DNA from 3 places in the Mesorhizobium sp. P171375 genome. Region 1 is predicted to be linked to each of the others. Evidence: predicted binding sites of a transcription regulator. Region 1 holds the regulator's gene; each other region holds the start of a gene.
What was found. Region 1 encodes PhoB, which activates phosphate uptake and scavenging genes when phosphate is short. Its sites were predicted from a motif close to TGTCATNNANCTGTCAT; they were not measured.
Positions count from the first base shown of each region.

Region 2: ACYHH6_RS16740 (LTA synthase family protein) is a predicted target of PhoB. The motif match lies at 3,142-3,158, and genes of this name have one in related genera.
Region 3: ACYHH6_RS19025 (RNA degradosome polyphosphate kinase) is a predicted target of PhoB. The motif match lies at 3,694-3,710, and genes of this name have one in related genera.

Region 1 covers NZ_JBYNWF010000001.1:210,880-221,515, forward strand. The annotation lists gene ACYHH6_RS01060 (sugar ABC transporter permease) at 1-477, opposite strand, end outside; gene xylF (D-xylose ABC transporter substrate-binding protein) at 626-1,666, opposite strand; gene ACYHH6_RS01070 (ROK family protein) at 1,936-3,171, shown strand; gene phoB (phosphate regulon transcriptional regulator PhoB) at 3,196-3,885, opposite strand; gene phoU (phosphate signaling complex protein PhoU) at 3,902-4,606, opposite strand; gene pstB (phosphate ABC transporter ATP-binding protein PstB) at 4,648-5,472, opposite strand; gene pstA (phosphate ABC transporter permease PstA) at 5,490-6,806, opposite strand; gene pstC (phosphate ABC transporter permease subunit PstC) at 6,803-8,263, opposite strand; gene ACYHH6_RS01100 (substrate-binding domain-containing protein) at 8,359-9,387, opposite strand; gene ACYHH6_RS01105 (PAS domain-containing hybrid sensor histidine kinase/response regulator) at 9,880-10,636, opposite strand, start outside.
Region 2 covers NZ_JBYNWF010000001.1:3,495,781-3,506,416, forward strand. The annotation lists gene rpsR (30S ribosomal protein S18) at 104-352, opposite strand; gene rpsF (30S ribosomal protein S6) at 352-852, opposite strand; gene ACYHH6_RS16740 (LTA synthase family protein) at 1,163-3,088, opposite strand; gene fabD (ACP S-malonyltransferase) at 3,370-4,317, shown strand; gene fabG (3-oxoacyl-[acyl-carrier-protein] reductase) at 4,378-5,115, shown strand; gene ACYHH6_RS16755 (acyl carrier protein) at 5,337-5,573, shown strand; gene fabF (beta-ketoacyl-ACP synthase II) at 5,608-6,870, shown strand; gene mltG (endolytic transglycosylase MltG) at 7,073-8,332, shown strand; gene ACYHH6_RS16770 (YicC/YloC family endoribonuclease) at 8,588-9,478, shown strand; gene gmk (guanylate kinase) at 9,485-10,159, shown strand; gene rsmA (16S rRNA (adenine(1518)-N(6)/adenine(1519)-N(6))-dimethyltransferase RsmA) at 10,206-10,636, opposite strand, start outside.
Region 3 covers NZ_JBYNWF010000001.1:3,928,011-3,938,646, reverse strand. The annotation lists gene ppx (exopolyphosphatase) at 1-1,336, opposite strand, end outside; gene ACYHH6_RS19025 (RNA degradosome polyphosphate kinase) at 1,336-3,537, opposite strand; gene ACYHH6_RS19020 (zinc-finger domain-containing protein) at 3,774-4,019, shown strand; gene ACYHH6_RS19015 (FAD-dependent monooxygenase) at 4,039-5,262, shown strand; gene ACYHH6_RS19010 (TIGR02117 family protein) at 5,291-5,956, opposite strand; gene ACYHH6_RS19005 (amino acid ABC transporter ATP-binding protein) at 6,059-6,862, opposite strand; gene ACYHH6_RS19000 (amino acid ABC transporter permease) at 6,884-8,041, opposite strand; gene ACYHH6_RS18995 (amino acid ABC transporter permease) at 8,046-9,233, opposite strand; gene ACYHH6_RS18990 (amino acid ABC transporter substrate-binding protein) at 9,296-10,324, opposite strand; gene ACYHH6_RS18985 (hypothetical protein) at 10,416-10,607, opposite strand.

The DNA of each region.
Region 1 (10,636 bases):
AGCCGGAACCTCCATATAGGCGATGATGAAGCCCTGGAACGCGCCGATCAGCAGACCAAGCACCACGCCGGCGGCCAGCGCGATGATCCAGAGCCAGGGATTTCCGAGCTGGAAGCCGATGACGCGAATGAGGAATTCGGCCTGCGCCACACCCATGATCATACCGATCACGCCTTCGACGGAGCCAACCGAAAGGTCGATGTTGCGCATGACGATGATCAGCACCATGCCGGTCGCCATGATCGCGACCGAGGAGGTCTGCACCGACAGGTTCCACAGATTGCGCGGCGTCAGGAAAAGCCCGCCCGACAGGATGTGTATGCCGACCCAGATGACCAGCAGGGCGCCGACCATGCCGAGCATGCGCGTGTCGAGTTCGGTAGCCTTGAGGAACCGCCCGACGGCGCTGAGCTCGGATGCGCGCGCCCGGTCCGCAGCAGTGCTGGCGACCGGCTGATTAGAGGTCGTGTCGGTCATGCTATCCTCCCACCGGTTTGCCGTCTGGCGCGGATGCCGGAACATGGATGCTATTTGCTTTCCGTGGTCATTTGAAGCGGAAGCCCTTGGAGAAACGCCGCGGCTTTTGGGCCGCGGCGCCGAGATTTCGAACCGATAGGGTCCGGTTTTAGTTGCAGGCTGCAACGCTGCCGGCAGTGACGCCGGCGCAGACTTCGTCCTTCTTGATCCAGCCGGCATCGATGACGACGTTGAGGTTGTCCTTGGTGATGGCAACCGGGGTCAGGAACAGCGACTTGACGGTGTTGCCGCCGGGCGTGGTGAAGTCCTTGGCGCCGGCAATGTCGCCCGTCTTCTTGCCGTCGGCCAGCTGCGAAGCGATCTCGGCGGCGTTCTTGCCGAGCTCGCGCGCGTCCTTCCACACCGACACGGTCTGCGTGCCGAGCGCGATGCGGTTCAGCGCGGCATGGTCGCCGTCCTGGCCCGAGACCGGAACGGTTCCGGCCAGACCCTGCGCCGTCAGCGCCGCGACGACGCCGCCGGCGGTGCCGTCATTGGCCGCAACCACCGCATCGACCTTGTTGTCGTTGGCGGTCAGGAACTGTTCCATGTTCTTCTGGGCGTTGGCGGGCAGCCAGCCATCCGTGTAAGCCTCGCCGACATTCTTGATCTTGCCCGAGTCGATGGCTTCCTTGAGCACTTCCATCGAGCCGGCGAACAGGAAATCGGCATTCGGATCGGCACCCGAGCCCTTGATAAAGACATAGTTGCCTTCGGGCTTCGCCTTGAACACTTCGCGGGCCTGCATGCGGCCGACTTCCTTGTTGTCGAAGGTCAGATAGAAGACGTCCTTGTTCTCGATCAGGCGGTCATAGCCGACGACTGGAATGCCTTCGTCCAGCGCCTTCTGCACCGCCGGGCCGATGGCCGAGGCGTCCTGCGCCAGGATGATCAGCGAGTTGGCGCCCTGCGAGATCAGACTTTCGACGTCGGTCAGCTGCTTGCCGGGATTGGACTGCGCGTCGGCGGAAATGTACTTGTCGCCGGCAGCCTCGATCGCCGCCTTCATCGCCGCTTCGTCGGTCTTCCAGCGCTCTTCCTGGAAGTTCGACCACGACACGCCGATGACCTTGTCCTTCGCCTGCGCGACCGACACCAGCGTCAGCGACATGGCGACACCCGCCAGCATGGCGGCTGCAAATCTGTTCATGATAACCCTCCCTGCGCCGCGCACGGCGCGACAAAAACTGGCCCGAAGGCCGGCACACAGAGGCTCTATTTTTTCGAGCCTCGAAAAAATACTGGTCCAACGGCGGGGCGCTGTCAACATCGATTCTGATGGATTCTGATGGCTTCGCCGAATTTTTTCGGGACCCGCAATAAACAATGACAGCGCCGCTGGCTTCTGGCAATATTTGCGTGGCGTCCCTGACCGCCTCCACTATCATGAGGCGCAAGGGGACCGGGAGGAAAACAAAAATGTCGGTTGGAATCCGTCACGACGATCTGCGCCGTCGCAACCGTGCGATGGTGATTTCGGCCGTGCGCCGGGCCGGCCAGCCGTCGCGCACCGAGATTGCGGCGACCACAGGCCTCAGCCATTCGACCATATCGGCGATCTCGTCTGATCTGATTCAAGAAGGCATCCTGGCTGAGAGCAAACCCGGCGAGACGGGTGCGCTGAAGCGCGGCCGGCCGCAGGTTGGCCTTGCGCTCAACCCGGAAGCCGCCGCGGTGATGACCGTGGTGCTGTCGCTGAACTTCCTCTCCGTCACCGTCATCGACTATGCTGGCCATGTGGTCGCCGAGGAGCAGCGCCGGCTGGATACGCTGACCATGCCGCGCGACGAGCTGATCGGCGAATGCACGGCAATCGTTCGGCGGCAGCTCGAGGATCCCGATCTCGATGTTCAGAGCATCGCCCGCATTGCCATGGGCATCCAGGGCATCACCGATTCGCGGGCGCGCGCCATGCTGTGGTCGCCGATCACGCCGCTGACCGACATTGCCTTCGCCGACATACTGGAAGCGGAATTCGGCATTCCGGCCACCATGGAAAACGACTGCAACATGATGGCGGTGGCGCTGCAATGGCGCCAGCCTGAGCGCTACCGCGACAATTTCATCGCTATCCTGCTCTCGCATGGCATCGGCATGGGGTTGGTGCTGAAGGGCGAATTGTTTACCGGCACCCATTCCTCGGGCGGCGAGTTCGGCCACATGATCCACCGGCCCGGCGGCGCGCTGTGCCGTTGCGGGCGGCGCGGCTGCGTGGAGGCCTATGCCGGCAATTACGCCATCTGGCGCAGCGCCAAAATGATGAGCGAGGATGCCGAACCGGTCGATGTCGGCGACGCCGACATGCGGGCGCTCGCCGCACGTGCCCGCGAGACCGATGGCCCGGAGCGCGAAGCCTACCGCAAGGCCGGCGAGGCGCTCGGCTTCGGCCTCGGCAGCCTGTTCGCGCTGATCGATCCAGCACCTGTCGCCATGGTCGGAGTCAGCGCCGCCGCGTTCGATCTGATCGAACCGGCATTGCGCGAAGCGATTGCTCAGACCGCCGGCGGCCAGCACTCGAAATCGATCTCCTTCGACACCGAGCCCAACGAACTGCCGCTGATCCGCGAAGGCTGCGCTATGCGCGCGCTCAGCTTCGTCGACCAGGAGATTTTCGCACCGGGGATTCAGGCAAAAGCGGGCAAGCATGTCGCCTGAGGGGCCGGCAACAGCGCGGCGCGCCTAATCTTCCCGGATAGCGTAGCCGGCGCCGCGGATGGTGCGGATGACGTCGGGCATGCGGCCATTGTTGACCGCCTTGCGCAGTCGACCGACATGCACGTCGACCGTGCGCTCGTCGATATAGATCGTCTCGCCCCAGACATTGTCGAGCAGCTGGCTGCGCGAGAACACGCGGCCGGGATGGCGCATCATGAATTCGAGCAGGCGGAACTCGGTCGGTCCGAGCCTGATTTCGCTCTTCTTGCGGTAGACGCGGTGCGATTCACGGTCGAGCACGATGTCGCCGACCTTGAGCACGCTGGACAGCACTTCCGGCTTGGCGCGGCGCAGCAACGCTTTCACGCGCGCCATGAATTCCGGTGTCGAGAACGGCTTGACCAGATAGTCGTCGGCGCCGGTCGACAGGCCACGCACGCGGTCGCTCTCCTCGCCACGCGCGGTCAGCATGATGATCGGCAGCCGTTCGGTCTCGGGCCGCATGCGCAGCCGGCGGCAGAGCTCGATGCCGGACACCGCCGGCACCATCCAGTCGAGCACCAGAAGGTCGGGCACATTTTCCTGCAGCCGAATTTCGGCCTCGTCGCCGCGCGTCACCACCTCGACCTGGTAGCCTTCGGATTCGAGGTTGTAGCGGAGGAGCACGCCCAGCGGCTCCTCGTCCTCCACGACCATGATGCGTGGCGCGATCATCAGCAGTTCACCCTTGTCAGGCCGAAGTGGCCATCGCCGTCTCGTCCTGCTTCGGGCGATTGGCGGGCAATTGCTGGCCGGTCAGCACATAATACGCATTTTCAGCGATGTTGGTGACATGATCACCGATGCGCTCCAGATTCTTGGCGCAGAACAGGAGATGCGTGCAGGCGGTGATGTTGCGCGGGTCTTCCATCATGTAGGTCAAGAGTTCACGAAACACCGACGTGTATTTGACGTCGATACGTTCGTCCTCATTCCTGAGTTTCGCCAGGGCTGCCGCATCGGCCGCGGCATACTCCTCGACCACTCCTTGCACCTGGATCAGCACCAGCTGCGCCATCGCGTCGATGGAGTGCGAGAGGTCGCGCGGCGTGACGCTGAGGCCCACGGTGCCGACGCGCTTGGCGATGTTCTTGGCGAGATCGCCGATGCGCTCGAGGTCGCCGGCCATGCGGATCGAGCCGACCACGGCACGCAGATCGTTGGCCATCGGCTGGCGCTTGGCGATGAGCGTGATAGCGCGATCGTCGAGTTCCCGCTGGCGCGCGTCCATGATGGCGTCGTCGGACACGACGCGCTGCGCCAGCGCATTGTCGGAATTGAGCAGCGCTTTTGTCGAGCCGCTGACCATCGACCCGGCCAGATCGCCCATGTCGCGGATCAGCTTGCTGATCTGGCCCAACTCTTCATCGAAGGAAGCGACGGTATGTTCACCCATGATCGTGGTCCTCGTGCCTGAAAATTCAACCGCTGGACGGCTCAGCCGAAGCGGCCGGTAATGTAGTCCTGGGTGCGCTTGTCGTCGGGATTGGTGAACATCTTGTCGGTGGCGCCCTCCTCGACCAGGTAGCCGAGGTGGAACATCGCCGTGCGCTGCGACACGCGCGCCGCCTGCTGCATCGAGTGGGTGACGATGACGATCGTGTAATTCTGGCGCAGCTCGTCGATCAGCTCCTCGACGCGTGCGGTGGCAATCGGGTCGAGCGCCGAGCATGGTTCGTCCATCAGGATTACTTCCGGCGACACCGCAATGGCGCGCGCGATGCACAGGCGCTGCTGCTGGCCGCCGGACAGGCCGGTGCCGGGCTCCTGCAGGCGGTCCTTGACCTCGTTCCAGATCGCCGCCTTCTTCAAGCTCGACTCGACGATCTGGTCCATGTCGGACTTGCGCTTGGCCAGCCCATGGATGCGCGGGCCATAGGCAACGTTCTCGTAGATCGACTTCGGGAACGGATTGGGCTTCTGGAACACCATGCCGACGCGCGCCCTGAGTTCGACGACGTCGATGTTCTTGTCATAGATGTCGTCCTCGTCGAGCGTGATCTTGCCGGTCACCCGCGCCGAATCGATGGTGTCGTTCATGCGGTTGAGGCAGCGCAGGAAGGTCGACTTGCCGCAGCCGGACGGGCCGATCAGCGCCGTCACCTGGTTCTGGCGGACGTCGAGATTGACGTCGAACAGCGCCTGCTTCTCGCCGTAGAACACGCCGACCTTGTCGCCGCGCATCTTGATGACTTCGTTCGACTTGGCGTTCATTTTGTCGCCCACTGCGTTTTCAAGGGACTGTTCGGTCATGATGTTCATACCAAATTGCCTTTTTTCTACCAGCGCCGCTCGAACCGGCGCCGAAGCACGATCGCGGTGATGTTCATGGCCATGAGAAAGACGAGCAGGATGATGATGGCGCCGGACATGCGCTCGACAAAAGCGCGTTCGGCCTCGTTTGCCCACATGTAGATCTGCACCGGCAGCGCCGTCGCCGGATCGAAAGGCGTCTTCGGATAGTTGGCGACGAAGGCGACCATGCCGATCAGAAGCAGCGGTGCTGTCTCACCCAGCGCACGCGCCAGGCCGATAATCGTGCCGGTCAGGATGCCGGGAGCGGCAAGTGGCAGTATGTGCTGGAACACCATCTGCATCTTCGAGGCGCCAAGCCCAAGCGCTGCCGAGCGGATCGACGGCGGCACCGCGGCAAGGGCCGCGCGCGTCGCGATGATGATGGTCGGCAGCGTCATCAATGTCAGCACCAGGCCACCGACAAAGGCGGCCGAGCGCGGCATGCCGAGGAAGTTGATGAACACGGCAAGGCCGAGCAGACCGAAGACGATCGACGGCACCGCTGCAAGATTGTTGATGTTGACCTCGATCAGGTCGGTGAAGCGGTTCTTCTTGGCGAATTCCTCGAGATAGATCGAGGCCGCGACGCCGATCGGCAGCGCCAAAAGCAGCACAATCACCATCATGTAGAACGAGCCGATGATCGCCACGCCCATGCCTGACGTCTCGGGCCGGCTGGAGGCGCCATAGGTGAACAGACCGGTGTTGAAATGCTCGGCCATCACGCCGTCGGCCTTGAGTTTGTTCATCCAGTCGATCTGCTGGTTGGACACCTTGCGGCGCGCTTCATCGACGCCGAGGTCGATCTGGCCCTTGAAGGCGGAGTCGAGATTGGCCGCGGCCAGGATATTGACGTCGCGCGTCGTGCCGATCACCGACGGATCGGCGGCGACGATGTCGCGCAGCTGGACGCGGGCGCCTTCCGACAGGAAGCCCTTGAGCTTCATGACCATCGGCTTGTTGCTTGGGTCGATGCCAAGCTTGGCCATCAGCGCAGTGTCGGCGAGCTTGGGATAGTTCGCCTTGATCAGCACGCTCGGATCGGTGGCGCGCTTGCCGGAGGGATCGATGACTTTCTCGTCGAAGCTGATCGGCAGCGTCACCGTCGTCTGCCAGAAGGCGGTGTAGCCCTTCGAGACGATGGTGATCAGCATGATGGCCAGGAAGGCGAGGCCGACCGAGATCGCAATCACACCGTAGATGCGGAAACGGCGTTCAGCGGCGTAGCGCGCCTTCAGCCCTATGTCGCGGCGCGGACGCGCAACGGCGCCCGCCATCGTGTCCAGGGGAATGTCGGTCATTCGTACTGCTCCCGGTACTTGCGCACGATGTAGAGGGCGACGATGTTCATCACCAGTGTCAGCGCGAACAGCGTCAGGCCGAGCGCGAAGGCGACCAGCGTCTGCGGCGAGTTGAACTCGAGGTCGCCGGTCAGCTGGTTGACGATCTTGACGGTGATGGTCGTCATCGCCTCGAATGGATTGGCGGTGAGATTGGCGGCAACGCCGGCCGCCAGCACGACGATCATCGTCTCGCCGATGGCGCGCGACGCCGTCAGCAGGATGGCGCCGACGATGCCGGGAAGTGCCGCCGGCAGGATCACCCTCTTGATCGTCTCGGAGCGCGTCGCGCCCAGGCCAAGCGAGCCGTCACGCATGGCGCGCGGCACCGCGGTGATGATGTCGTCGGACAGCGAGGACACGACCGGGATCAGCATGACGCCCATCACCAGGCCGGCGGTGAAGATGCTCTGGCCCTGGATGAAGGGCGAACCGCCAGTGAGTGCCGCCGACAGGTCGCGCAGGAATGGCCCGAGCGTGACCACGGCGAAGATGCCGTAGACGATGGTCGGGATGCCGGCCAGCAGTTCCAGCGCCGGCTTGACCACCGCGCGAACCTTGGGCGAAGCATATTCGGCCATGTAGACCGCCGACATCAAGCCGACCGGCACCGCCACCAGCAGAGCGACGGCGGCGATATAAAGCGTGCCGGCGAGAAGCGGGATCAGGCCGAACTGGCCCTGGCTGCCGCCGGAGCCGGCAGCGGCGAAACGCGGATCCCACACCGTGCCGAAGAAGAAGCTCATCGGCGACACGCTTTCGAAGAAGGTGATGGTCTGGAACAGCATCGACAGCACGATGCCGACCGTGGTCAGGATGGCGATGGTCGATGCCGCAAGCAGCCCCCACAGCATCAGCCTCTCGACATTGTTGCGCGCCCTGGCGCGCGGCGCGATCTGCCGCAGCGCATAGAAGGCGCCGGCGATCGACAGCGCAAGCGTCAGCACCGCGCCAAACAGGCCGAGCCTGTCCTGGACCGTGTTCGCCTCGACGGCGATCGGGATCATGTAATCCTGCGTGTCGCTGGCCAGCGCCACGCCCTTGGCGATGAGCAGCGGCTGCAATTCAGCGAACGTGGCGGGAAGCGGCGTTCCGGCATCGAGCCGGCGCAGGCCCTTGGCGAGGCTCTTCACCAGGCTGGCGTCGAGCGCTTCGCTGGCGACCTTGGAGTCGACAGTGCGCTCGGGCAGGGCGGCGTGGATGTGCCGGTCAAGATAGAAGGACGAGCCGATGTCCCAGACGGCGAGCAGCAGGACGGCAGGCAGGACGGCGAGTAGAAAGGCCCACCAGCCGTGATAGTGGGCGCGCGAATGCGGCTTGACCTTGCCGGTATCGTGCGCCGCGGCGCGCTGGCGGCCGATCACGAAGGCGACCACGCCGATGGCAATGACTATGGCGAGTACGAGCAAGGACGACATCACCCACCCCAGGGAAAATTCAGATCGCGGCCGCCGTTGCGGCATGCAGCGAAATCAGGGCGCGGATTTGGTCCGCGCCCTGATCCAGTCGTTGATTACATGCTCTTCCCGGCAGCGAACGCGTCGCGCTGCGCCTGACGTTCGGCATCCGGAGCCGAAACCAGGCCGTACTGGGCGAGCGGGCTTTCCGGGCCGATCATCTGGTCGTCAAGGAAGAACTCGACATATTCCTTGAGACCGGGAACGACGCCGAGATGCGCCTTCTTGACGTAGAAGAACAGCGGGCGAGAAACCGGATACTTGCCGGTTGCGATCGTCTCGGTCGAAGGCACGATGCCTTCCACGGTGGCGACCTTCAGCTTGTCGGCATTGTTCTCGTAGAAGGCGAGGCCGAACACGCCGACGCCGGTCTTGTTGGAGTCGATGCGGGCGAGCGTCTCGGTGTAGTCGCCGTCGATGTCGACAGCCTTGCCGTCCTTGCGGATGGCGATGCAGGTCTTGCCGATTTCCTTGTCGTCGGCAATGCCGGCGGCCTTCAGGGCGGCCTTGTCGCAGCCGGCGTCGAGAAGCTTGGTCTCGAACACTTCGCGGGTGCCGTGCTTTTCACCGGGGATGTAGGCGGCGATATCCCAGTCGGGCAGCTTCGGGTTGACCTGGTTCCACTTGGTGTTCGGATTGTCGACGAGCTTGCCGTCAACGACCAGCTTGGCGGCGAGCGCCTTGTAGATGTCGGCGGGAACCAGCGCCCAATCCGGGCCCTTGATGTCGGTGGCGAAGACGATGCCGTCATAGCCGATGCGGACTTCCTGGACTTCCTTCACGCCGGCGTCGGCGCAGGACTTCAGCTCGTCCTTCTTGATCGGACGCGAAGAGTTGGCGATGTCGATGGTGTCTTCGCCGACCCCCTTGCAGAATTCCTTGATGCCGGCGCCGCTGCCGCCGGACTCGACAACCGGGGTCTTGAAGTTGGTGAAGGTTTCGCCGAACTGCTCGGCGACGATCTTGGCGTAAGGCAGCACGGTCGACGAACCGGCGACCTGGATCTGGTCGCGCGCGGCGGCGACACCCGACGATGCGGCGAACGCTGCCGCCACGGCCGATGCCGTAACGAGGAATTTCTTCATGTGGCCTGCTCCTGTTCGGAAGATGGTCTCTCGGCGCCCTCTTCAGCCGGCGCCCGCTGAGGCCAATAGCCTTCGATTATTACAGTCGCATGACAGTTTCGTGTCAGCCCGGTAACGTCGGATGGACGCACCGAAAGCCGCAGCCGGCCGGCCTCTCCGAGAGAGCCGCAGTTTGCCGCTGGAATCATAAGCTTGCGGGATTTTGCGCCGGCATTTGTCCCGGCAGATCGCAGGCGATGCCGAGAAAGAAAAACCGGACGGGAGCGCGTTGCCCGTGGCCAGAGCGTATCTTGGCCGAGCCATCGCCAAAAACAGGTCCGTTGGGGTAGATTTCGACGCTGTTTCTTTGTCGGCGGTCGCTTGCTCCCGCCCGTAACTGAATGAGCGGTTGAGTTGCCGCCATTTTCCCGACTGGGCGCAAGCTTTGATATGGTGCGATCGCACCATATCCCTGGACGTCGCGGCACCGCCGAATCCCGGCGCTGATATCAGCTAGCCGGCGTCTCGCTGGGCTTCGCTCGCGATGCCGGCCCAGCGCTCGACCTTTTCGAGCAGCGCCTTGGGACTGATCGGCTTGGGCAGATAATCGTCCATGCCGGCTTCCAGGCAGCGCTCGCGATCGCCCTTCAAGGCATGCGCGGTGACGCCGACGATCGGGATATGCGTGCCGCTCTCTTGCTCCAGCCGGCGAATCGCGGCCGTGGCTTCGAGCCCGTTCATCTCCGGCATCGAGACATCCATCAGGATCATGCGGGGATTGAGCCGGCCGAAAGCGTCGAGCGCCTTGCGGCCGTTGCCGACGATCTCAAAACTGTAGCCGGTTTCACCGAGGATCTGCGTGAACACCATCTGGTTCACCTCATTGTCCTCGGCAACGAGGATGTCGAGCCCGCGTTCGTTGCCGCCGGCCCGGGCGCGGGCGCGCACTGGCGGCGGATGCAACTGCGCCCGCTCGGACGCGGCGCGTGCCGGCGGCGCCGACACCCGCTGTACCATCGCTTCGCCGGAACCGCCGCTTGCGGCTTCCGGCGCCTGACCTGTCGTGCCGTGGCGATGGCGCTGGATGGTCGCGACCAGCGTCTCCAGCAACACCGAGGAGCGCGCCGGCTTGATCAGCTGCGCGTCGATGCCGAGGTCGCGGTAGCTGGTGTTGGCGAGCGACTGGTCGACCGAGGTCAGCATGATGATCGGTGTGGCGGCCAGCCCTGCGGTGTTGCGCACGATGCGCGCCATTTCGGCACCGCTCATC
Region 2 (10,636 bases), 3.3 Mb from region 1:
GGATCCCGGTTTTGGGACAACGACATGCATCATCAAAATACTCCCTGCGGCGCCCGTCGCCGTGGGAGAATAGAGCGGGCGGCGAACCGCCCGCTCGAAAGTCTTAGCGAACCACGTAGGGCAGCAGGCCGAGGAAGCGGGCGCGCTTGATCGCCTTGGCGAGTTCGCGCTGCTTCTTCTGGCTGACGGCGGTGATGCGCGACGGCACGATCTTGCCGCGCTCGGAAATGTAGCGTTGCAGCAGACGCACGTCCTTGTAGTCGATCTTGGGCGCGTTGGCGCCGGAGAACGGGCAGGTCTTGCGGCGGCGATGGAACGGGCGCCGGGTCGGGATCTGATTGATGTCGACCATTATTCTGCACCCCCTTCAACGCCTTCGCGCGGACGGCGCGGACCACGATCGCCACCGGCGTCGCCAAATGAGCGCGGCGGACGATCGCCACGGTCGCCGCGATCACGATCGCCAAACGAGCGCGGACCACGATCGCCACGGTCGCGGTCGCCGAAGCCGCCGCGTTCCGAGCGCTCTTCGCGCTTCTGCATCATGGCCGACGGGCCTTCCTCATGCGCCTCGACCTTGACGGTCAGGAAACGCAGCACGTCTTCGGACAGACCCATCTGGCGCTCCATCTCGTTGAGCGCTGCCGGCGGGCAGGTGAGGTCCATAAGCGTGTAGTAAGCCTTCCGGTTCTTGTTGACCCGGTAGGTGAGGGACTTCAGTCCCCAGTTCTCGACCCGGCCGACGGACCCGCCATTTGCGGAGATGACGCCCTTGTACTGTTCGACAAGCGCATCGACCTGCTGCTGCGAGAGGTCCTGCCGGGCAAGGAACACATGTTCGTATAGAGCCATAGTGGTTCAATGCCTTTCTTCGTTTCTCTCCCGGACCCTCGCGGCAAAAGCCTCTGCAACTTCTCTGACCCGCTGGTCCCGAAGGGGCGGGGAAGAAAGGAGCATTTCGAGACGGTCGAGAGCGGAGACACGGGAGGCGGAAGCGCTTCTGGCTTCACACGCCGTTTTCCCTGGGAAAACAACGGCCCTCCGTTCAGCCCCCAGCAAGGACCGGCAGATTGCGGGCGTCTATACAGCAATTTGGCGGGAAGGCAAGGGTAGGACGCCGTTCCAGCATCCTTGGCGTCGCAGGATCGAAAAACGCCGGGCGTCAACTTGTATGGGCGAGCTTGTCCACCGTTTCGGGGAAGAAGTCGGGCGCGGCCTTACGCTTGCCGAACATCATGTCGTATTGCAGCAGGCGGAAATCGTTGATCGCCGGATCGATGTCCTTCTGCCGCGCCCAGTCGGGCGTCGCTTCGCCTGACGGTGTCAGCAGGAGATTGCGATCGACGACGCGATAGCGTTCGCGCAGCGCGCCGAGGAAGCCGGTGTAGTAGGGGTGCGTGATCCCGGCGGTGGTCAGGATGTGGTAGGGCAGGAAGGCCGGGCTGACCGCGCCCATATCCTGCGCCGGGCCGGTGCGGTTCGACCAGATGATCAGCGGCGTCTGGTGGTGCTCAAGTGCGGCCTCCGGCGTCGGCTCCTTGCGCGGCGCGACATTGTCTTTGAGGAAGCCGGTCTCGACATAGACGGGACCAAGCGGCGGCAGATGGTCGCCGAAGAAGGCTATGACCGTCGGCCGCTCGCGCTTCTTCGCCCATTCGATCAGCCGCTCGAGGCCACGGTCGGCATCGGCCGAACCCTCGGCGTAGCTGAGCAGCGATTCCCGCGCCCATGTGCTGATGGGTGCCGCGACCTTGTGGGTCGGGTTGTAGTAGCGGTACGGCTCGTAGGGGCCGTGGTTCTGCAGGCTGACGGCGAAGAAGAACACCGGGTCCTCGCTGGCGTCGGCCTCTGCGATGATCTCGTCGGTCATTGCCGCGTCGGAGGCCAGCGGCCCGCGCTTCTCCAGCGGCGGCAGCGTCTCTTCCGAGCGGAAATCGTTGAAGCCGAAATCGGCATAGACCGCGCCGCGATTCCAGAACCAGTTGGTGCCGGGATGGATGGCGCGCGCCCGATAACCTTCGCTTTTCAGGAAGGTCGCCAGCGACGGCGTCGGCGTGCGCACATATTGCTGATAGGGGATCGAGCCCGCCGGCAGGAAGGCATTGGAAAAGCCGGTCAGCGCCTCGAATTCGATGTTGGCGGTCATGCCGCCGAATTCCGGCGAGAACATGTAGCCCGAGCGCAAAGCGCGCACATTGGGGATCGGGTCCGGCGTGATGGTGACGCCGGGCAGCTTGGTCGGATCCCAGAAGGATTCGCTCATCACCACGATGATGTCGGGTTTCTCATCCGGCACCGAGGCCGTCACCTCAGGCCTGTCGATCGCATCGATCGCCTTGTCGGAATAGCCCACTGGCGCCGAGACATGCGCCATCGGCACGTTGAGCGCGAAAGCCAGCGCAAACCCGTTGGAGGCATAGTTTTCCTTCTGGTCCCACATGATCGGGATGATCTGCAGCCGGTCGCGGGTCCACGAGAAGGTGGCGTAGTCCATGATCGAAACGAAGAAGGCGAGCAGCGGCACCGCCAGCGTCAACCGCGCCAGGCGCCCCTTGCGGCTGAGGATCGGCACCTTGCGGCGCCACACCCGCCAGCCATAGATCAGCAGCGACAGGCCGGCGACGATGCCGACGGCCATGGCCACCGCCGTCCAGGGCCGCTCGCGCACCAGAAGCGGCATCAACGCCATGATCTGGCGCGAATAGAGGAAATCGGTCGGGTAGAGCGGATCGCCGAGATAGTGCGACTTCTGGTGCCCGACAAAGGCCAGCGCCAGCGTCAGCGGCGCCACGATCATCAGGCTTTGGTGGCTGCGGCCAAGCACGGCGTCCAGTCCGATCAGCACCAGCGCAAAGACGATGATGGTGGTCCAGCCCGGCTTGAAGGGTTGCAGGAAGAAGTCGACCGTGCCGAAAAAGTCGCCGCGCACGATCCATTCGATGGCGAACACCAGAACGGCGGAAGCAAGCAGCGTGACCAGACCGTAGCGGATGACAGGCCATCTGCGCCCCGGCAGGTAGCCGGTGGACGGATCGTCTTCCAAGAACTGTGGCGCGGGTACTGCCGCGCCCTTCCTGATCCTTGCCACTTCTCTTCTTCCCCCGGCCCAAGCAACGCGTTTTTCCACTCGCGTCACCGTTCTGTCATAGAACTGTCATGCAAAAGCTAGCGCCTGTGGCGGAAATAAGAAGAGCCAGCAAACGATTCGTGAGCGGTTTTCATCAGGAGTGATCGGCAAAAAGCCTTTCAGAACAGGGACTCGAGGTCAGCTGCCGGGTGGAACGAGGGCCGAAATGCTGCTCGCGGGCTTGACTTGGCGGTCCGCCTTGCGTCACAGGCAGGAAAAATCAGCCGCTGGAGAGAGCCCAAATGGCCGTTGCATTCACCTTTCCGGGACAAGGCAGCCAGGCTGTCGGCATGGGCAAGGACCTCGCCGACGCCTTCCCCGAGGCGCGCAGGGTCTTCGAGGAAGTCGATGAGGCGCTGGGCGAAAAGCTGTCGACATTGATCTGGGAAGGCCCTGAAGAGACGCTGACCTTGACCGCCAATGCCCAGCCGGCGCTGATGGCAGTATCGCTGGCTGCGGTGCGGGCACTGGAAGCGCGCGGTTTTTCGCTGAAGGACAAGGTCGCCTACGTTGCCGGCCATTCGCTCGGCGAATATTCCGCCCTTGCCGCCGCCGGTTTCGTCTCGGTCGCCGATGCCGCCCGGCTGCTGCGCATTCGCGGCGATGCCATGCAGGCGGCGGTGCCGGCCGGTGAGGGCGCGATGGCGGCGATCATCGGACTGGAACAGCCTGACGTCGAAGCCGCTTGCACTGAAGCGGCAGCCGGCTCCGGCAAGGTCTGCCAGATCGCCAACGACAATGGCGGCGGCCAGCTGGTGATCTCCGGCGCCAAGGCGGCGGTGGAACTCGCCGCGAAACTGTGCACCGAGAAGGGCGCCAAGCGGGCGCTGATGCTGCAGGTCTCCGCCCCCTTCCACTCGGCGCTGATGGCGCCGGCGGCCACTGTGATGCGCGAGGCGATGGCCGGGGTAGCCAAGCATGCGCCGGTGGTTCCAGTCGTTTCCAACGTTACCGTGACCCCGACCAGCGATCCCGATGAGATCGCTCGGCGGCTTGTCGAGCAGATCACCGGCCGCGTGCGCTGGCGCGAAACGGTGGAGTGGTTCGGCGCCAACGGCGTCGCTACACTCTATGAGATCGGCGCCGGCAAGGTGCTGTCGGGCCTGGCACGACGCATCAACCGCGACATCGCTACCGCAGCCGTCGGCACTCCTGCCGATGTCGAGGCGGCGCAGGCCGCGCTTGCATAATCCACTGGCGATTCGACCCCTCCCATGGGAAGGGTGTTCTCTTAAGATCAGGAGACGAAAATGTTCGAACTGACCGGCCGCAAGGCGCTTGTCACCGGCGCATCGGGTGGCATTGGCGAGGCGATTGCCCGGGTGCTGCATGCGCAAGGCGCCATTGTCGGCCTGCACGGCACCCGCATCGAGAAATTGGAGACCCTGGCAGCCGAGCTCGGCGACCGGGTAAAACTGTTTCCAGCCAATTTGTCGAACCGCGACGAGGTCAAGGCGCTTGGCCAGAAGGCGGAAGCCGAACTCGAAGGCGTCGATATACTGGTCAACAATGCCGGCATCACCAAGGACGGCCTGTTCGTGCGGATGTCGGATGCCGATTGGGACAGTGTGCTCGAGGTCAACCTGACCGCCGTGTTTCGGCTGACCCGTGAACTCACCCATCCGATGATGCGCCGCCGGCATGGCCGCATCATCAACATCACCTCGGTGGTCGGTGTCACCGGCAACCCAGGCCAGACCAATTATTGCGCTTCCAAGGCCGGCATGATCGGCTTTTCCAAGTCGTTGGCGCAGGAGATCGCCACCCGCAACATCACCGTCAACTGCGTCGCCCCGGGCTTCATCGAATCGGCCATGACCGACAAGCTCAACGACAAGCAGAAAGACGCGATCATGGCGGCGATTCCGACGCGCCGCATGGGCACGAGTGTTGAAGTGGCGTCTGCCGTCGCCTATCTCGCCTCCAACGAAGCCGCCTACGTCACCGGCCAGACCATCCATGTCAACGGCGGCATGGCGATGATTTGACGGGAGATGGCCGGGTTATAAGAAGACGTGGCCGGCTTGTGAAAAGAGACCATTTCGCCTTGGACCTTAGCCAATTTTCGTGTAATGCGGCCCGCAACCCGGCGGTTCGGGCAAAAACCGGTCCGGTGCCGTTGCGTTTCCGGCAGGACCATCTTTGAGCTTGATTAGCGGCATTCTGCCCGCTAACGAAGACAGACAAACAAAAGACGAGGATGCCCCAAATGAGTGACACCGCAGAGCGCGTCAAGAAGATCGTCATCGAACATCTTGGCGTCGATGCCGACAAGGTGACGGAGCAGGCGAGCTTCATCGATGATCTGGGCGCGGACAGCCTCGACACGGTCGAACTCGTCATGGCGTTCGAAGAAGAGTTTGGCGTCGAGATTCCGGACGATGCGGCCGAGACCATCCTGACCGTCGGCGATGCCGTGAAGTACATCGACAAGGCTTCGGCCTGACGCTATCCGCAGTCATCACCGGGGAGGACCTGCGATGAGGCGTGTCGTCGTCACGGGCCTTGGCCTTGTTTCGCCATTCGGCATGGGCTTCGAGCACAGCTGGAAGGAATTGCTGACCGGCCGCAGCGCTGCCAAGCGCGTCACCGAGTTTGAAGTGGAAGATCTTGCCTGCAAGATCGCCCACGTCATTCCACGCGGTGACGGCACCAACGGCACGCTCAATCCCGAAGCCGTGCTTGAGCCGAAGGAACTGCGCAAGATCGGCGACTTCATCCTTTACGGGATCGCGGCCGCCGACGAAGCGCTGAAGGATTCCGGCTGGGAGCCCGGCACCGAAGCCGAGCGTTGCGCCACCGGCGTCATGATCGGCTCCGGCATTGGCGGCCTCGAAGGCATCGCCGAAAACGCGCTGATCCTGCACGAGCGCGGTCCGCGCCGCATCAGCCCGTTCTTCATTCCTGGAAACATCATCAACCTGGTGTCCGGTCAGGTGTCGATCCGGCACGGGCTGAAGGGTCCCAATCACGCCGTCGTCACTGCCTGCTCAACTGGCGCGCACGCCATTGGCGATGCCGCCCGGCTGATCATCTTCGGCGATGCCGACGTGATGCTGGCCGGCGGCGCCGAATCGCCGGTGACCAGGCTTTCGCTAGCCGGCTTCGCCGCTTGCCGGGCACTGTCCACCGAGCGCAACGACACGCCTGAAAAGGCTTCGCGCCCCTATGACCGCGACCGTGACGGTTTCGTCATGGGCGAGGGCGCCGGCGTCGTCGTGCTGGAAGAACTCGAACACGCCAAGGCGCGCGGCGCCAAGATCTATGCCGAGGTTACCGGCTACGGCCTGACCGGCGACGCCTATCACATCACCGCGCCGGCCGAAGACGGCGACGGCGCCTTCCGCTGTATGACGGCGGCGCTGAACCGGGCCAAGCTGACGCCCGCCGATATCGATTACATCAACGCGCATGGCACCTCGACCATGGCCGATACGATCGAGCTCGGTGCCGTCGAGCGGCTGGTCGGTAATGCCGCCTCGAAGATCTCGATGTCATCGACCAAGTCGTCGATCGGCCATCTCCTGGGTGCCGCGGGGGCCGCCGAGGCGATCTTCTCGATCCTCGCCATCCGCGACAACATCGCACCCGCCACCATCAATCTCGACAACCCGGAACGCGAAACCGCGATCGATCTGGTAGCGAACACGCCACGCCCCCGCCAGATCGACGTGGCATTGTCCAACTCCTTCGGCTTCGGCGGCACCAACGCTTCGCTGGTTTTCCAGCGCTATATCGGCTGATTGCGGTATCGACCGGCGCGCCAGCGGTCTGTCGTCAATTTTGCCATATTCGAGCCTACTCTGCCGCTGGGGATTCGTCGCATCGGCCTGAAACCGAAGGCGTTTTTTTTGAAAGCACGATGCGTAGGCTTGAAATGTTAGGGCACGCTGTGCGTCCGACCGGACGCATGGGCGCTCTAAGAGATCAGATGGTAGGGCGCTTATGAACACCAATCCGGGCGGCAGCGGACAATTCGGACAAAACCAGCAGACCGGCCCGATCGTGCCGAAGACTGCGGCCGAGGCCTTGCGGCCGGAAGCCGGCACGCCGCCGCCGAAGCGCTCGCGCGCCTCGCGCAGCCAGGTCGTCGTGTTCATGAACTTCGTCATCTCCGCGGTGATGTTGATGATCCTCGCCGCCGGCGTCTCGCTCTATTTCGGCAAACAGGCCTTCAACGAACCTGGTCCGTCCGCCAATGGCGACACCTTCCTGGTCAAGCCGAACACCGGCGTCCAGGATATTGCCGACCAGCTCGAACGGCGTGGATTGATCACCGACGCCCGCATCTTCCGCATTGGCGTGCGCGTCTATGGCAATGATTCAGCGCTGAAGGCCGGCGAATACGAAGTCAAGCCGCGCGCCTCCATGCGCGACATCATGGAGCTTCTGAAGAGCGGCAAGTCGGTGATGTATTCGCTGACCATTCCCGAGGGCCTGACGGTCGAGCAGGCGCTGCAGCGCGTTGCCGAACAGGATGCGCTGACCGGGGACATGCCGGCGACCACGCCGGCCGAGGGCAGCCTTGCCACCGATACGTTGCGCTTCACCCGCGGCGCCACGCGCCAGCAGATGGTCGACAAGCTGCTCGCCGACCAGAAGAAGCTGGTCGACGAGGTCTGGCAGCGCCGCGCGCCCGACCTGCCTCTGGCCAATGTCGACGACTTCGTCACCTTGGCCTCGATCGTCGAAAAGGAAACCGGCCGGGGCGACGAGCGCTCGCGCGTTGCCGCCGTCTTCCTCAACCGTCTGGCCAAGGGCATGCGGCTGCAATCCGATCCGACCATCATTTACGGCCTGTTCGGTGGCAAGGGCAAACCCGCCGACCGGCCGATCTATCAGTCGGACATCGAGAAGCAGACGCCTTACAACACCTACCTGATCAACGGTCTGCCGCCGACGCCGATCGCCAATCCCGGCCGGGCCGCGCTCGAAGCCGTCGCCAACCCGTCGAAGACCGACGATCTCTATTTCGTCGCCGACGGCACCGGTGGCCATGTCTTTGCCACAACGCTTGCCGAGCACAATGAGAACGTTGCCCGCTACCGGGCGCTGCAGAAAAAGCAGGCTGAAGCTGCCGCAAAGGGCGCCAAGACCCCGGGCCAGACCGATGCGCCGGCGGATGGCGATGACAGCGGTGACGCCAGTGGCGATGCCGGCGGCGACAGCGGGGACGCCGGCGGCGATGCGGGTGCCGCCCAGTAGCAGACCGGCGCTTTTTGGCGGAGTGACCTTGCGCCTTGCGGACATGGGCGACGCGCTGGTGCTTTGAGCGCCCAGCGCGGTTCGAAGCGTCTTTGGCCTTGCTCTGATGGCTCTGCAGATTTCAGTACTGCGAGATCAAAACGATACCGGAAATCAACACCTTGCCGGTATTCCGATTCTGACATTCGCGCTCCCCGTGATATCGAACGCGAGCGGGATTTCAGAATTGGAACATCAGGAGACACGAGCCGCATCATGAATTTGCAGAGCATGACCGGATTTGCACGCGCCGTCGGCGAGCACGACGGCGCCTCGATCGCCTGGGAGGTCAAGTCGGTCAACGGCAAGAGCGTCGAGGTCAGGCTGCGGCTGCCGCAAGGTTTTGAGCGGCTCGAGCCGGCGGTCCGGCAGACGCTGCAGAAGCGCTTTTCGCGCGGCAATTTCCAGGCGACCCTGACCGTCGGCCGTGCCGCCGGCCAGCAGGTGCAGCCGGTGGTCAACGAAGTCTTCCTCCGGGATCTGGCCGGATTGGCCAAGCGGCTGCAGGACCAGTTCGGTGTTGCCCCGGCGACCGCCGACGGCCTGCTTTCCCTGCGCGGCGTGCTGGACATCCCCGAAAGCAACGAAACCGAGGAGGTGCGGGCAGCGCTCGACGCGGCAATCCTGTCAGCGCTCGAAACCGCACTTACCGGTCTCGAGCAGGCGCGCCAAAGCGAAGGTGAAGCGCTGCGCTCGCTGCTTTCCGGTCACATCGACGCCATCGAGGCGCTGACGCGCAAGGCCGAGGCCGACCCGTCGCGTGAACCGGCGGCAATCCGCGAGCGGATCGCCGAACAGGTGCGGCTGCTGATGGATGCGTCGGCCAATCTCGATGCCGTTCGGCTGCACATGGAAGCGGCGTTCCTGGCCACCAAGGCCGATATTCGCGAAGAAATCGACCGGCTGAAGACACATGTGGCGTCGGGCCGGGTGCTGCTGGCAAATGGCGGCGCCATCGGCCGCAAGCTCGATTTTCTGGCGCAGGAATTCAACCGCGAATCGAATACGCTGTGTTCGAAGTCGAACGCCGCCACTGTCACCGCCATCGGGCTGGAGCTCAAGGCGGTGGTCGACCAATTTCGCGAACAGGTCCAGAATCTGGAGTAGCCCAAAATGGGTGCCAAGGAGCCGATGGTTGCCAGGGATCTGGGGTCCCGCATTCGCCGACGCGGGCTGATGCTCGTCCTGTCGTCGCCGTCCGGCGCAGGCAAGTCGACGATCGCGCGCAACCTGCTGGAAAGCGACGGCAGCCTGGAACTGTCGGTCTCGGTCACCACCAGGCCACGCCGCGGCTCGGAGATCGAAGGCGTCCACTACCACTTCCGCACCATGCGCGAGTTCGAGCGGCTACGCGATTCCGACGCGCTGCTGGAATGGGCCGAGGTGCACGGCAATTGCTATGCGACACCGCGTGAGCCGGCCGAACTGGCGTTGGCGCAAGGACGCGACATGCTGTTCGACATCGACTGGCAAGGCGCCCAGCAGCTCAAGGAGAAGATGCGCGCCGACATCGTCTCGATCTTCATCCTGCCGCCGTCGATGAAGGAATTGAAGGCGCGGCTGAAGCGCCGCGCCGAGGACCAGGAACAGGTGATCGAGACCAGGCTGAAGAACGCCCGCAACGAGATCGAGCACTGGAAGGAATACGACTTCGTCATCGTCAACGACGATCTCGACCGCGCCTTCGCCGAAGTGCGCGGCATAGTCACTGCCGAGCGGCTGCGACGGGATAGGCGGCCGGGTTTGTTTGATTTCGTCTCGGGGCTGCTGGACGAGAAGACAGTGTGAGGGCAGAGCGCTGATCTCCCCCACGAGGGGGGAGATCAGCAGTATCTCAAACGGCGTTCGTCAACCGCACGAACTCCTCGACGCTGAGCGTCTCCGCCCGCCGGGTCGGATCGATGTTGGCGCGCATAAGCAGTGCCTCACCCCCCAGGCTCTTCACGCTCTGCCGCAGCATCTTCCGGCGCTGGCCGAAGGCGGCTTCGGTGACGCGGCCGAGTTTTTTCACGTCGGCCGCCAGCGGGCTGGCACGCGGCACCAGATGCACCACCGAGGAGGTCACCTTGGGAGGCGGCGTGAAAGCTTGCGGTGGCACGTCGAAGGCGATCCTCGCTTCAGTCCGCCAGCCCGCCAGAACGCCGAGCCGGCCATAGGCGTCGCTGCCGGCGCCGGCGACAATCCGCTCGGCCACCTCGCGCTGGAACATCAGCGTCATCGATTGATAGAAGGGCGGCCAGTCGGTGACGGTCAGCCAACGGATCA
Region 3 (10,636 bases), 3.7 Mb from region 1:
TCAGCAGATAGACGACGCGCAGCACCGCCGCCAGGATGCGGGCGCGCTCGAGATAGCGCGGCGTCGCCAGCCCACGAATTTCCGGCGCGGCATCGTTGAACACACCCTCATGGCGGAACAGGCTGACCAGCGCCAGGAAGGCACGGCCGGGATGGTCGACGCCGATGAAGGAGGCGTGGGCGATGATGTTGAGCGACTGCTTGCCGCGATATTCCGGGTGTGCGCGCCAGCCTATATCGGCCAGCAGACAGGCGGCGTGGCGGTAGCGCGCCTCATCCTCGGTCTCGTCGATGCCGAAGGCGGCAAAGGTCTTGCCCGTCCATTCGACAAGCTCATGCGCATGGGTGACGGAACGCGAGCGCAGCCGGGCCAGTTCCTCCGAGGCGGAGACCAGCGGATCGGTCTTCTGCTCGGCCTGGTCGAGCAGCGAATAAAGGAACCCTTCGCGCACGCCAAGCGCCGAGACGATGATCTTCGACGGCTGCATCGCCGCCATGATCTCCCGCAGCACGACCGCGCCATAGGGCAGCAGCGAGCGGCGATTCTTGGAGACGCCTTCGATACCGCGGACCTTCTCGATCTCGGGCCGCGCCACCTGCTTGAGGAAACTCAAAGCACTTTCGGTCGATATCTCATAATGGTGCATGACGCCGAGCGGATAGTTGCTCATTTCCATGTGCAACCGGGCGAGGTTTCGCCAGGTGCCGCCGACGGTATAGAAGGGCCTGCCCTGCCCGCCCTTCAGAAGCTTGGCCCGCGCCAGTTGCTCGCGCGTGATCTTGGCCGCCTGGGCGAGCGAATTCTTCGCCATGTCCTGCAGCCGTAGGCCGCCCAGCGGCAGCGTGATGCCGTCGCCGATCGCCTCGCCATTGATGTCGATGAGCTCCAGGCTGCCGCCGCCAAGGTCGCCGGCAATGCCGTTGGCCGGGTGGAAGCCGGAGATGACGCCGAGCGCCGAATAATGCGCCTCCTGCCGGCCGGTCAGCACGCGGATCTCGGTCTTGAGTACATCCTCGGCGCGATGGATGAAATCGGGGCCGTTGATCGCCTCGCGAGCAGCGGCGGTCGCCAGCACATACATGTGCTCGGCACCGGCCTGGTTGGACAGCGCGCGGAAGCGGCGAAACTCTTCCATCGAGCGGGTCACGCCCTCGGGATCGAGCTTGCCTGTCGACACAATGCCGCGGCCGAGGCCGGCCAGCATCTTTTCGTTGAACAGCAGGGTCGGCGAGCGCGCCAGCCCTTCATAGATGACAAGGCGGATCGAGTTCGAGCCGATGTCGATGATAGACAGCGGTCGGCGATCCTGCAGCCGGCCCTGGGAAGTTGAAATCATCAGCCGGACGCTGCAGCGTTTTTCTTGCGGCGCTTGAACTGCGCGATGCGCTTGGGCGCATGCGACTTCAGCGCATCGCCCCGTCCGGACAGGCTAGGATTGGTCATGAAATATTCCTGCGCGTTGAACGGTTCCTCACCCTCCTCCAGCGCCACGCGCCGGGAGGTTCCGTCAGCCAATACGTCGAAACTTTGCTGGTTGTCCATGATGTTGCCCAGCATGATCTGGCCAAGTATCTGTTCATGCACAGTTGGATTGGTGATCGGCACCATGGTCTCGACGCGGCGGTCGAGATTGCGCGGCATCAAGTCAGCCGAGGAGATGTAGACGATCGCCTCGTCCGAGGGCAGGCCATGGCCGTTGCCGAAGCAGTAGATGCGGCTGTGTTCGAGGAAGCGGCCGACTATCGACTTGACCCTGATGTTTTCTGACAGGCCCGGCACCTGCGGCCTCAGGCAGCAAATGCCGCGCACGACGAGGTCGATCTCGACGCCGGCGCGGCTGGCGTCATAAAGCGCGTCGATGATGTTCGGATCGACCAGCGCGTTCATCTTCATCCAGATGCGCGCCGGCCGGCCAGCCAGCGCATGGCCGATCTCGTCGGTGATGTGCTTCAGGATGCGGCTGCGCAGCGTAAATGGCGAGATGGCGATCCGCATCTCATCGGTCGGCTCGGCATAGCCGGTGATGAAGTTGAAGAGCTGCGCGACATCGCGCGCGATCGTCGGATCGGTGGTGAAGAAGGACAGGTCGGTGTAGATGCGCGCGGTCACCGGATGGTAATTGCCGGTGCCCAGATGCACATAGTTGCGCAGCTTGCCGTCCTCGCGCCGCACCACCAGCGACATTTTCGCATGGGTCTTCAACTCGAGGAAGCCGAACACGACCTGGACGCCGGCGCGTTCGAGGTCGCGCGCCCAGCGGATGTTGGCTTCCTCGTCGAAGCGCGCCTTGAGCTCGACCAGAGCGGTCACCGACTTGCCGGCCTCGGCCGCATCGACCAGCGCACGCACGATCGGGCTGTCGTTGGAGGTGCGATAGAGTGTCTGCTTGATTGCCACCACTTCCGGGTCGGCCATCGCCTGGCGCAGGAACTGCACCACCACGTCGAAGGATTCATAGGGGTGGTGGACGACGATGTCCTTCTCGCGGATGGCCGCGAAACAATCGCCGCCATGTTCGCGGATTCGCTCGGGAAAGCGCGGATTGTAGGGCCTGAATTTGAGGTCGTCGCGCGGTACGGAGACGATCTCCGAAATCTGGCTGAGCGCCAGCGGGCCGGTCAGAACGCTGATGCGGCTCGAAGAGACGCCAAGCTCGCCGGCAACGAACTCGCGCAATTCGCCGGGCATCAACTTGTCGAATTCGATGCGGATGACCGAACCGCGGCGGCGGCGCTTCAGCGCCGTCTCGAACAGGCGCACAAGATCCTCCGACTCCTCCTCGACCTCGATATCGCTGTCGCGGATGATGCGGAAGGTGCCGGAGCCCTTGACCTCATAGCCGGGGAACAGCTTGCCGATATAGAGGCCGACCGCCTCCTCGAGCGGAATGAAGCGAACATGCTGCTTGCGGTCCGGCAGACGGATGAAGCGCTTCAGCGCCACCGGCAGGCGCAGAAGCGCACTCATCTCCTCGCCGTTCTTGCGATGGCGCAATTGCAGCGCCATGGAGAAGCCGAGGTTGGGAATGAACGGAAACGGATGCGCCGGGTCGATCGACAGCGGGGTCAGCACCGGGAAGACCTGATCCTGGAAATGATCTTCCAGCCAGACCTTCTCATCCTTGGTCAATGCATCGCGGGTGATGCTCTCAATACCTTCCTTGTTGAGCAGCAGCATCAGCGCCGACAGGCTGTTCTGCTGGTCCTCCTGCAGCCGCTCGACCTCGCGCAAAAGCTGTTCGAGTTGCTGCTCGGGCGTGCGCCCGTCGGGGCTCTTGAGCGCGATGCCTTCGCGAACCTGGCCGGCAAGACCGGCGACGCGGACCATGAAGAATTCATCGAGATTGGCGGCCGAGATCGACAGGAAACGGACCCGTTCGAGCAGCGGGTGGTGTTCGTTCTGCGATTCCTCGAGAACGCGCCGGTTGAACTGCAGCCAGGAGAATTCACGGTTGACGAAACGGTCGGGATTGCCGCCCTCGGGGCTTGCCGCCTCGATATTGATGAATTCGTTCAGCACCGGCTTCAGTTCATTCATGGTTTCCTGCCCGCAACCGTTCCTTTTGAAGCGCCGCAAATGCCGAGATGGCCATGGACGCTCTACCATGTCTTTGTGACGCATGATCCGTCGCGGAATCGCTGGGCTTCCCGGTCATGCGCTTAACCGGCTCAACTTATCCTCTGCCAGCCTTTTGCGACAGTTTCATTTCATCGATCTTGCAAAGAGAGCTGTTATGATCCAGATGCAGACGAGACTGCGTTAAGGAGACGACGATGGCAGGCGGTTCCATTCCCCATTTCCAGAACGATGCCGGCCATCCGGCGATCGACATCGGTGTCAGGGAATTCATGTGCACCGGCGCCAACCCGCCCTTCGATCATCCGCATGTCTTCCTCGACATGGGCGACGACAATGAAAAGGTCTGCCCCTATTGCTCGACGCTCTACCGCTATTCGGCGAAGCTGAAGGCGACGGAAACGGTGCCGGCCGGCTGCATTTACATCGACCAGGCCGCCTGATCCTGTCGCGGCAAGCCCGATGGAAGACATCAGGTCCCGGCAGGTCATAATCGCCGGGGCTGGCGTCGCCGGGTTGACGGCTGCCCTTGCCTTTGCCGAACGCGGATATGCGGTAAGGCTGTTCGAACAGGCGTCGCGCCTCGAAGCCGCCGGCGCCGGCATCCAGCTTTCGCCCAACGCAACACGCATTCTTCGAAAGCTCGGCGTGCTTAAGCGCCTGGTGCCGGCGGCCTTGCGGCCGGAAGCGGTGGTGCTGAAGGACGCGGCGACGCTGCGCGAACTGGCGCGGGTGCCGCTCGGGCAAGCCGCCGAAGCGCGCTGGCAGGCGCCCTATCTCGTCGCCCACCGCGCCGATCTGCAGACGGCACTGCTGGCGCAGGTGGCTGAGCGGCCGGGAATTGAGCTCGTCACCGGCGCCCGGGTGACCGGCGTCGCCATCAACCCGCAAGATGTTGCCGTGACCGCCGAAGCGGATGGCCGCGCGATCGAGGCAAGCGGCCGCCTCCTGGTCGGCGCCGACGGCGTCTGGTCGTCGGTCCGGGCGCAACTCGCAGGCTTCGGCAAAAGCCGTTTTTCGGGTGAACTCGCCTGGCGGGCAACGGTCGCGGTTGAGAGCGCCGCCGGAGAAGCCTTTACCGCGATCGGCGCCGCCGACTGTGTCACCACGTTCCTGCATCCCGGCTTCCACATGGTCGCATATCCCGTCAGCAACGGCCGCGCCTTCAATCTCGCCGCCTTCACCAAGGGCGAGCGCATAGCCGAAGGCTGGTCGGGCCATGCCGACCCAGCTGTTCTCGACGGCGCCACCCGCGACACAGCGCCGGGCCTGGCGCAGCTTGTGGCGCTGGCCGGCCCCTGGACGGCCTTTCCGATCCATACGGTCGTCCAGCAGCGGTGGACAAGCCCGCAAGGCATCGCCCTGATTGGCGACGCCGCGCATGCGATGACGCCGTTTGCGGCGCAAGGCGCGGCCATGGCGATCGAAGATGCGTTTACGCTCGCCGCCGTCGTCTCCGACTTCCCTGCCGATCCGGCGGGAAGTCTTCATATCTGGGAAAACCTGCGGCGGCCGCGGGTCGCCAAAGCCGCACGTCGCGGCGCCGTCAACCGGTTGGCTTGGCATGCCGCCGGCCCGGTGGCTGTCGCCCGCAACCTGTTCCTGGCCATGCGCTCGCCCGACAAGCTCGCCGCCGATCTCGACTGGCTCTACGGCTGGGAGCCGCAGAAAATCATCCGGCGCTAGACGTCGCCGGGATGCCTACCGTTTTCCGCTAGTTGTACAGCCGCATCGACAGGCCGAGCGAGGCCGGCAGCGGGTTCCACCAGCCGGTGCGCAGACCGGCGGTGCGCAGGCCCGCCGCCGTCCAGGTGTTGCAACCGACCAGCGCATTGAAATGGCCGTTCGCCTCGAAGAAGCGGTCGAAGCGGGAATAGGCCGCATTCTCGATGACGAGCGGACCGTTCGGCCCTTGCTGGAAGCTCGCGTCGATATAATCGAGCAATGCTGCAAAACGCTGCTCATCGATGTCGAAGCCGGTGACGCCAGGATGCGGCTCGGCGACGGCGCCGGCGATGTCGACATGCATGACCGAGGCGTCCAGCGTCAGCGCCTTGAGCACAGGCACTGGTTTCAGCTCAGACCAGGTCGGCGTCTCCAGGTAGAAGGCGCGGCCACCCCAACCAAAGACGATGTAGCGCACCTCGGGAGCATCCACGGGGATGCCGGCATCGACCAAGAAACGAAAACGCTGGCGCACGGCATCATCGACCGGAATGGCGATGTCGGTGTGGATCGGATTCTTCAGCACAAGAATATGGCGCGTGCCCTCACCCGCCGCTGATGCCGGCCAGAGCGGGCGCGGAACCAGCGTGCCGAGCGTGGCGGCAAGCGCGACCGCGACAATCAGCATGGCCAGAAAACGCAGGGCTTTTCTCATGCGGCGGCGGCTTTGCAGTCTCCCAACGTCATCGTCCGGCCCCAGACAGCAAAAAAGCCCGGCCGCATTGCGGCCGGGCTCTTCTGGTTTGGATGAAAATGCTCAGTGCAGGATCTGCGACAGGAAGAGCTTCGTGCGCTCGTGGCGCGGATGGTCGAAGAACTCGGCCGGCGTGTTCTGTTCGACGATCTGGCCCTGATCCATGAAGATCACCCGGTTGGCGACCTTGCGGGCAAAGCCCATTTCGTGGGTGACGCACAGCATGGTCATGCCTTCTTCGGCCAGGCCCACCATCGTCTCCAGCACTTCCTTGATCATTTCAGGGTCGAGCGCCGAGGTCGGCTCATCGAACAGCATAATGCGCGGGTTCATGCACAGCGAGCGGGCGATCGCCACGCGCTGCTGCTGGCCGCCGGACAATTGGCCCGGATATTTGTTGGCCTGTTCCGGGATTTTCACGCGCTTCAAGAAGTGCATGGCGATTTCCTCGGCCTGCTTCTTCGGCGTCTTGCGCACCCAGATCGGCGCCAGCGTGCAGTTCTCCAGGATGGTCAGATGCGGGAACAGGTTGAAGTGCTGGAACACCATGCCGACCTCACGGCGCACCTCGTCGATCTTCTTCAGATCGTTGGTGAGTTCCTTGCCGTCGACGATGATCTTGCCCTTCTGGTGCTCTTCCAGCCGGTTGATGCAGCGGATCATGGTCGACTTGCCGGAACCCGAAGGACCGCAGATGACGATGCGCTCGCCGCGCATCACCTTCAGATTGATGTCCTTCAGCACGTGGAACTCGCCATACCATTTGTGCATGCCGATGATGTCGATGGCGACATCGGTGGTCGAGATGTGCATCTTCTTGGCATCGACCTTGATCTCTTCGGCGCTGACGGCGTTCTCTATGACCATGGCAGGTTCCCCTTTTTGTTCTTAGCGTTTGTGGCCGGTGTCGAGCCGGCGTTCCGTGTACATCGAATAGCGCGACATGCCGAAGCAGAACAGCCAGAAGACGAAGGCTGCGAAGATGAGGCCAGATCTCGCGGTCTGCGGCGTCGCCCAATTGGCGTCCGCGAAGTTCTGCTTGACGACGCCAAGCAGGTCGAACATCGAGATGATGATCACCAGGCTGGTGTCCTTGAACATGCCTATGAAGGTGTTGACGATGCCGGGAATGACCAGCTTCAGCGCTTGCGGCAGTACGATCAGCGTCATCTTCTGCCAGTAGCCGAGGCCAAGTGAATCCGCGCCCTCGTACTGACCCTTGGGGATCGCCTGCAGACCACCGCGTATCACTTCGGCCATGTAGGCAGCGGCGAACAACGACACACCGATCAACGCCCTGAGGTATTTGTCGAAGGAAACGCCCGCAGGCAGGAACAGCGGCAGCATGACGCTGGCGAAGAATAGAACCGTGATCAGTGGGATGCCGCGAACGAACTCGATGAAGATCACGCACAGCGTCTTGACGATCGGCATCTTGGAGCGTCGGCCGAGCGCCAGCACGATCCCCATCGGCAGCGACACGGCAATACCGACAAAGGACAGGCTGAGCGTCACCAGCAACCCACCCCACAGCTGCGTCTCGACGTGGGGCAGGCCAAACATACCGCCAACCAGCAGCACGAAGGCGACGATCGGCAGCACCAGGAACAGAAGAATGGCGTTCAATCCCTTGCGCGGCACGCGTGGGATCAGCAGCGGCACCAGCAGCGCCACGAACAGGATGGCGACCAGGATCGGCCGCCAGCGTTCTTCGATCGGATAACGGCCAAGCATCAACTGACCGAACTTGGCGTTGACGAAGGCCCAGCAGGCGCCGGACCAGCCGTCCGGCTGGATGCCGCCTTGCGCTGCCGTGGCGCATACCGTGCGATCCGGCCCCACCCATTGGGCGTTGATGAAGGCCCAGTTGATGATGGGCGGCACGATCATCACCACCAGCGCAATAGCCAGTACAGTCAGTATGACGTCGCCCACCGAACCGACCAGGTTCTTGCGAACCCATGCCAAAGGCCCCCGCACGCCTGCCGGCGCCTGTTGCGCCAGTGCCATTTCGGTGCGTACCCAGGAGGTATCATGTTCCTGCATGGCCTTACCTCTCCACCAGCGCCATCCTGGCGTTGACCACATTCATGACTGCCGAGGTCACCAGGCTGATTATGAGGTAGACGACCATCATGATCAGCACGCCCTCGACCGCCTGGCCGGTCTGGTTCAGCACAGTGCCGGCGATTGCCGTCAGGTCCGGGTAGCCGATGGCAATGGCCAGCGACGAGTTCTTGGTCAGATTGAGATACTGACTGGTCAGCGGCGGGATGACGATGCGCATGGCCTGAGGAACGACGACAAGCCGCAGGATCGATCCCGGCCGCAGCCCAAGCGCGCCAGCCGCCTCGGTCTGGCCCTTGCTGACGCCGAGAATGCCGGCGCGCACGATCTCGGCAATGAAGGAAGCCGTGTAGAATGACAGCGCCAGATAGAGCGACAGGAACTCGGGTCCGATCTGGAAGCCGCCGGTCAGGTTGAAGGTCGATTGTTTGGGAAAATCGAAGCTCAGCGGAAAGCCGCTCAGCGCGTAGGCCAGCAATGGCAGGCCGACGATCAGCGCCAGCGAAGTCCACAACACCGGAAATTGCTGGCCGGTCGCCATTTGCCGCTTGCGCGCCGTGCGGGCTACGAACCACGCCATGGCGATGCCGACAAGCAAAGCGACGAAGATCAGCCAGGAGCCCTCGCCCCAGATAGCCCGTGGAAAATAGAAGCCGCGCTGGTTGAGGAAAGAGCCGAACGGCAAATTGAAGCTGTCGCGAGGCGCCGGCAGCACCGCCAGCACGCCTGAATACCAGAAGAAGATCACCAGCAGCGGCGGGATATTGCGGAACACCTCAACATAAACGGTGCAGATCTTGCGAATCAGCCAGTTTCGCGACAAGCGGCCGATACCGACGACAAAGCCGATGATGGTCGCGGTGATGATGCCGGCACCGGCAACGATGAGGGTGTTGATCAGCCCGACAATAATGGCATCGCCATAGGTCGAGTCCGAAGTATAAGCGATGGGCCTGACTGGGATGTCGAACCCGGCACGGTTTTTCAGGAAGCTGAACCCGGAAGCGATATGCAGGCGCTGCAGATTCTCGATAACGTTGTGGACGATCCACCAGACGCCCGCCACCAGCAAGATGACAACCACCGCCTGGAAAAAAATCCCGCGGACTTTTGGATCGTTGATGAAGGAACCTCGGCTCGGCTCCTCGCGAAGAACTTCCTGCGACGCCATTGGACCATCCCTGGAAAGAGAAACCGGAAGGCAGACGATCTGCCTTCCGGATCACATTTCGATCAGCGGATCGGTGGCGCGTATTGCAGGCCGCCCTTGGTCCACAGCGCATTGATGCCGCGCGCGATCTTCAGCGGGCTGCCGGTGCCGACATTGCGCTCGAACATCTCGCCGTAATTGCCCACGGCCTTGACGATGTTGACGACCCAGTCATTGCTCACGCCGAGGTCGGTGCCGATCTTGGTTTCGGCTTCCTGACCGAGCACGCGCTTGATCTCCGGATTATCCGAGGTCTTCAGCTCCTCGACATTGGCCTGGGTGATACCGAGTTCTTCGGCCTGCAACAGCGCGAAGTAGGTCCACTTGACGATGTGGTACCATTGGTCGTCACCCTGGCGCACGGCCGGACCGAGCGGCTCCTTGGAGATGATCTCGGGCAGCACGACATGATCGGCTGGCGCGCTCAGCGTCAGGCGGATGCCGTAGAGACCCGACTGGTCGGTGGTGTAGACGTCGCAGCGGCCGGCGTCATAGGCAGCGTTGACCTCTTCCAGCTTTTCGAAGACGACCGGATTGTACTCCATCTTGTTCGCCTTGAAGTAGTCGGCGAGGTTGAGCTCGGTCGTGGTGCCGCTCTGCACGCAGACCGCCGCGCCCGAAAGCTGCAGCGCGGAATTGACGCCCGGCAGCTTCTTGGCGTTGATCATGAAGCCCTGGCCGTCATAGTAGGTGACGCCGATGAAGTTCAGGCCGAGCGCCGTATCGCGATTGATGGTCCAGGTGGTGTTGCGCGACAGGATATCGATCTCGCCCGACTGCAGCGCAGTGAAGCGCTCCTTGGCGCTAAGCGGGGTGAACTTGACCTTGGTGCCGTCGCCGAAGACGGCAGCCGCGACAGCGCGGCAGAAATCAGCATCGATGCCTTTCCAGTCGCCCTTGTCGTCAGGCGCCGAGAAACCGGCCAGACCAGTCGAGACACCGCACTGGATGAAGCCCTTCGCCTTGACGTCGTCGAGCGTGGTCGCCGACGCGGCCGAAGCCATCCATCCAAGCGCAGCGGCGCCGAGAATGCCAATTGCAATGTGTTTCATAACCCACAGACCCTTTTCTGTTTTTCAGGTAAACCCTGATCCTCAGGCAAATCCTGATCTTTTTCCCGCGTGAACCCGGCTCCCATCCGGCTCATTCCCGGAACCCCGCGTCGTAACCGACGCCCGGCTCCTCCCATTCACGAACTGCATCGAAGGCGATTATTCCTGTGAGGTCAAGGGAAATGACCGATTCACGACAGCTTTGAAAACCAATTGCCGCGAATGCCTGAAATGCGCACAAGAGCACCAGGAAATCGGCAACCCGTGCAAACAAATCAGTCAAAGAAGCAGCCGCACAAGTCTATAGCTCGC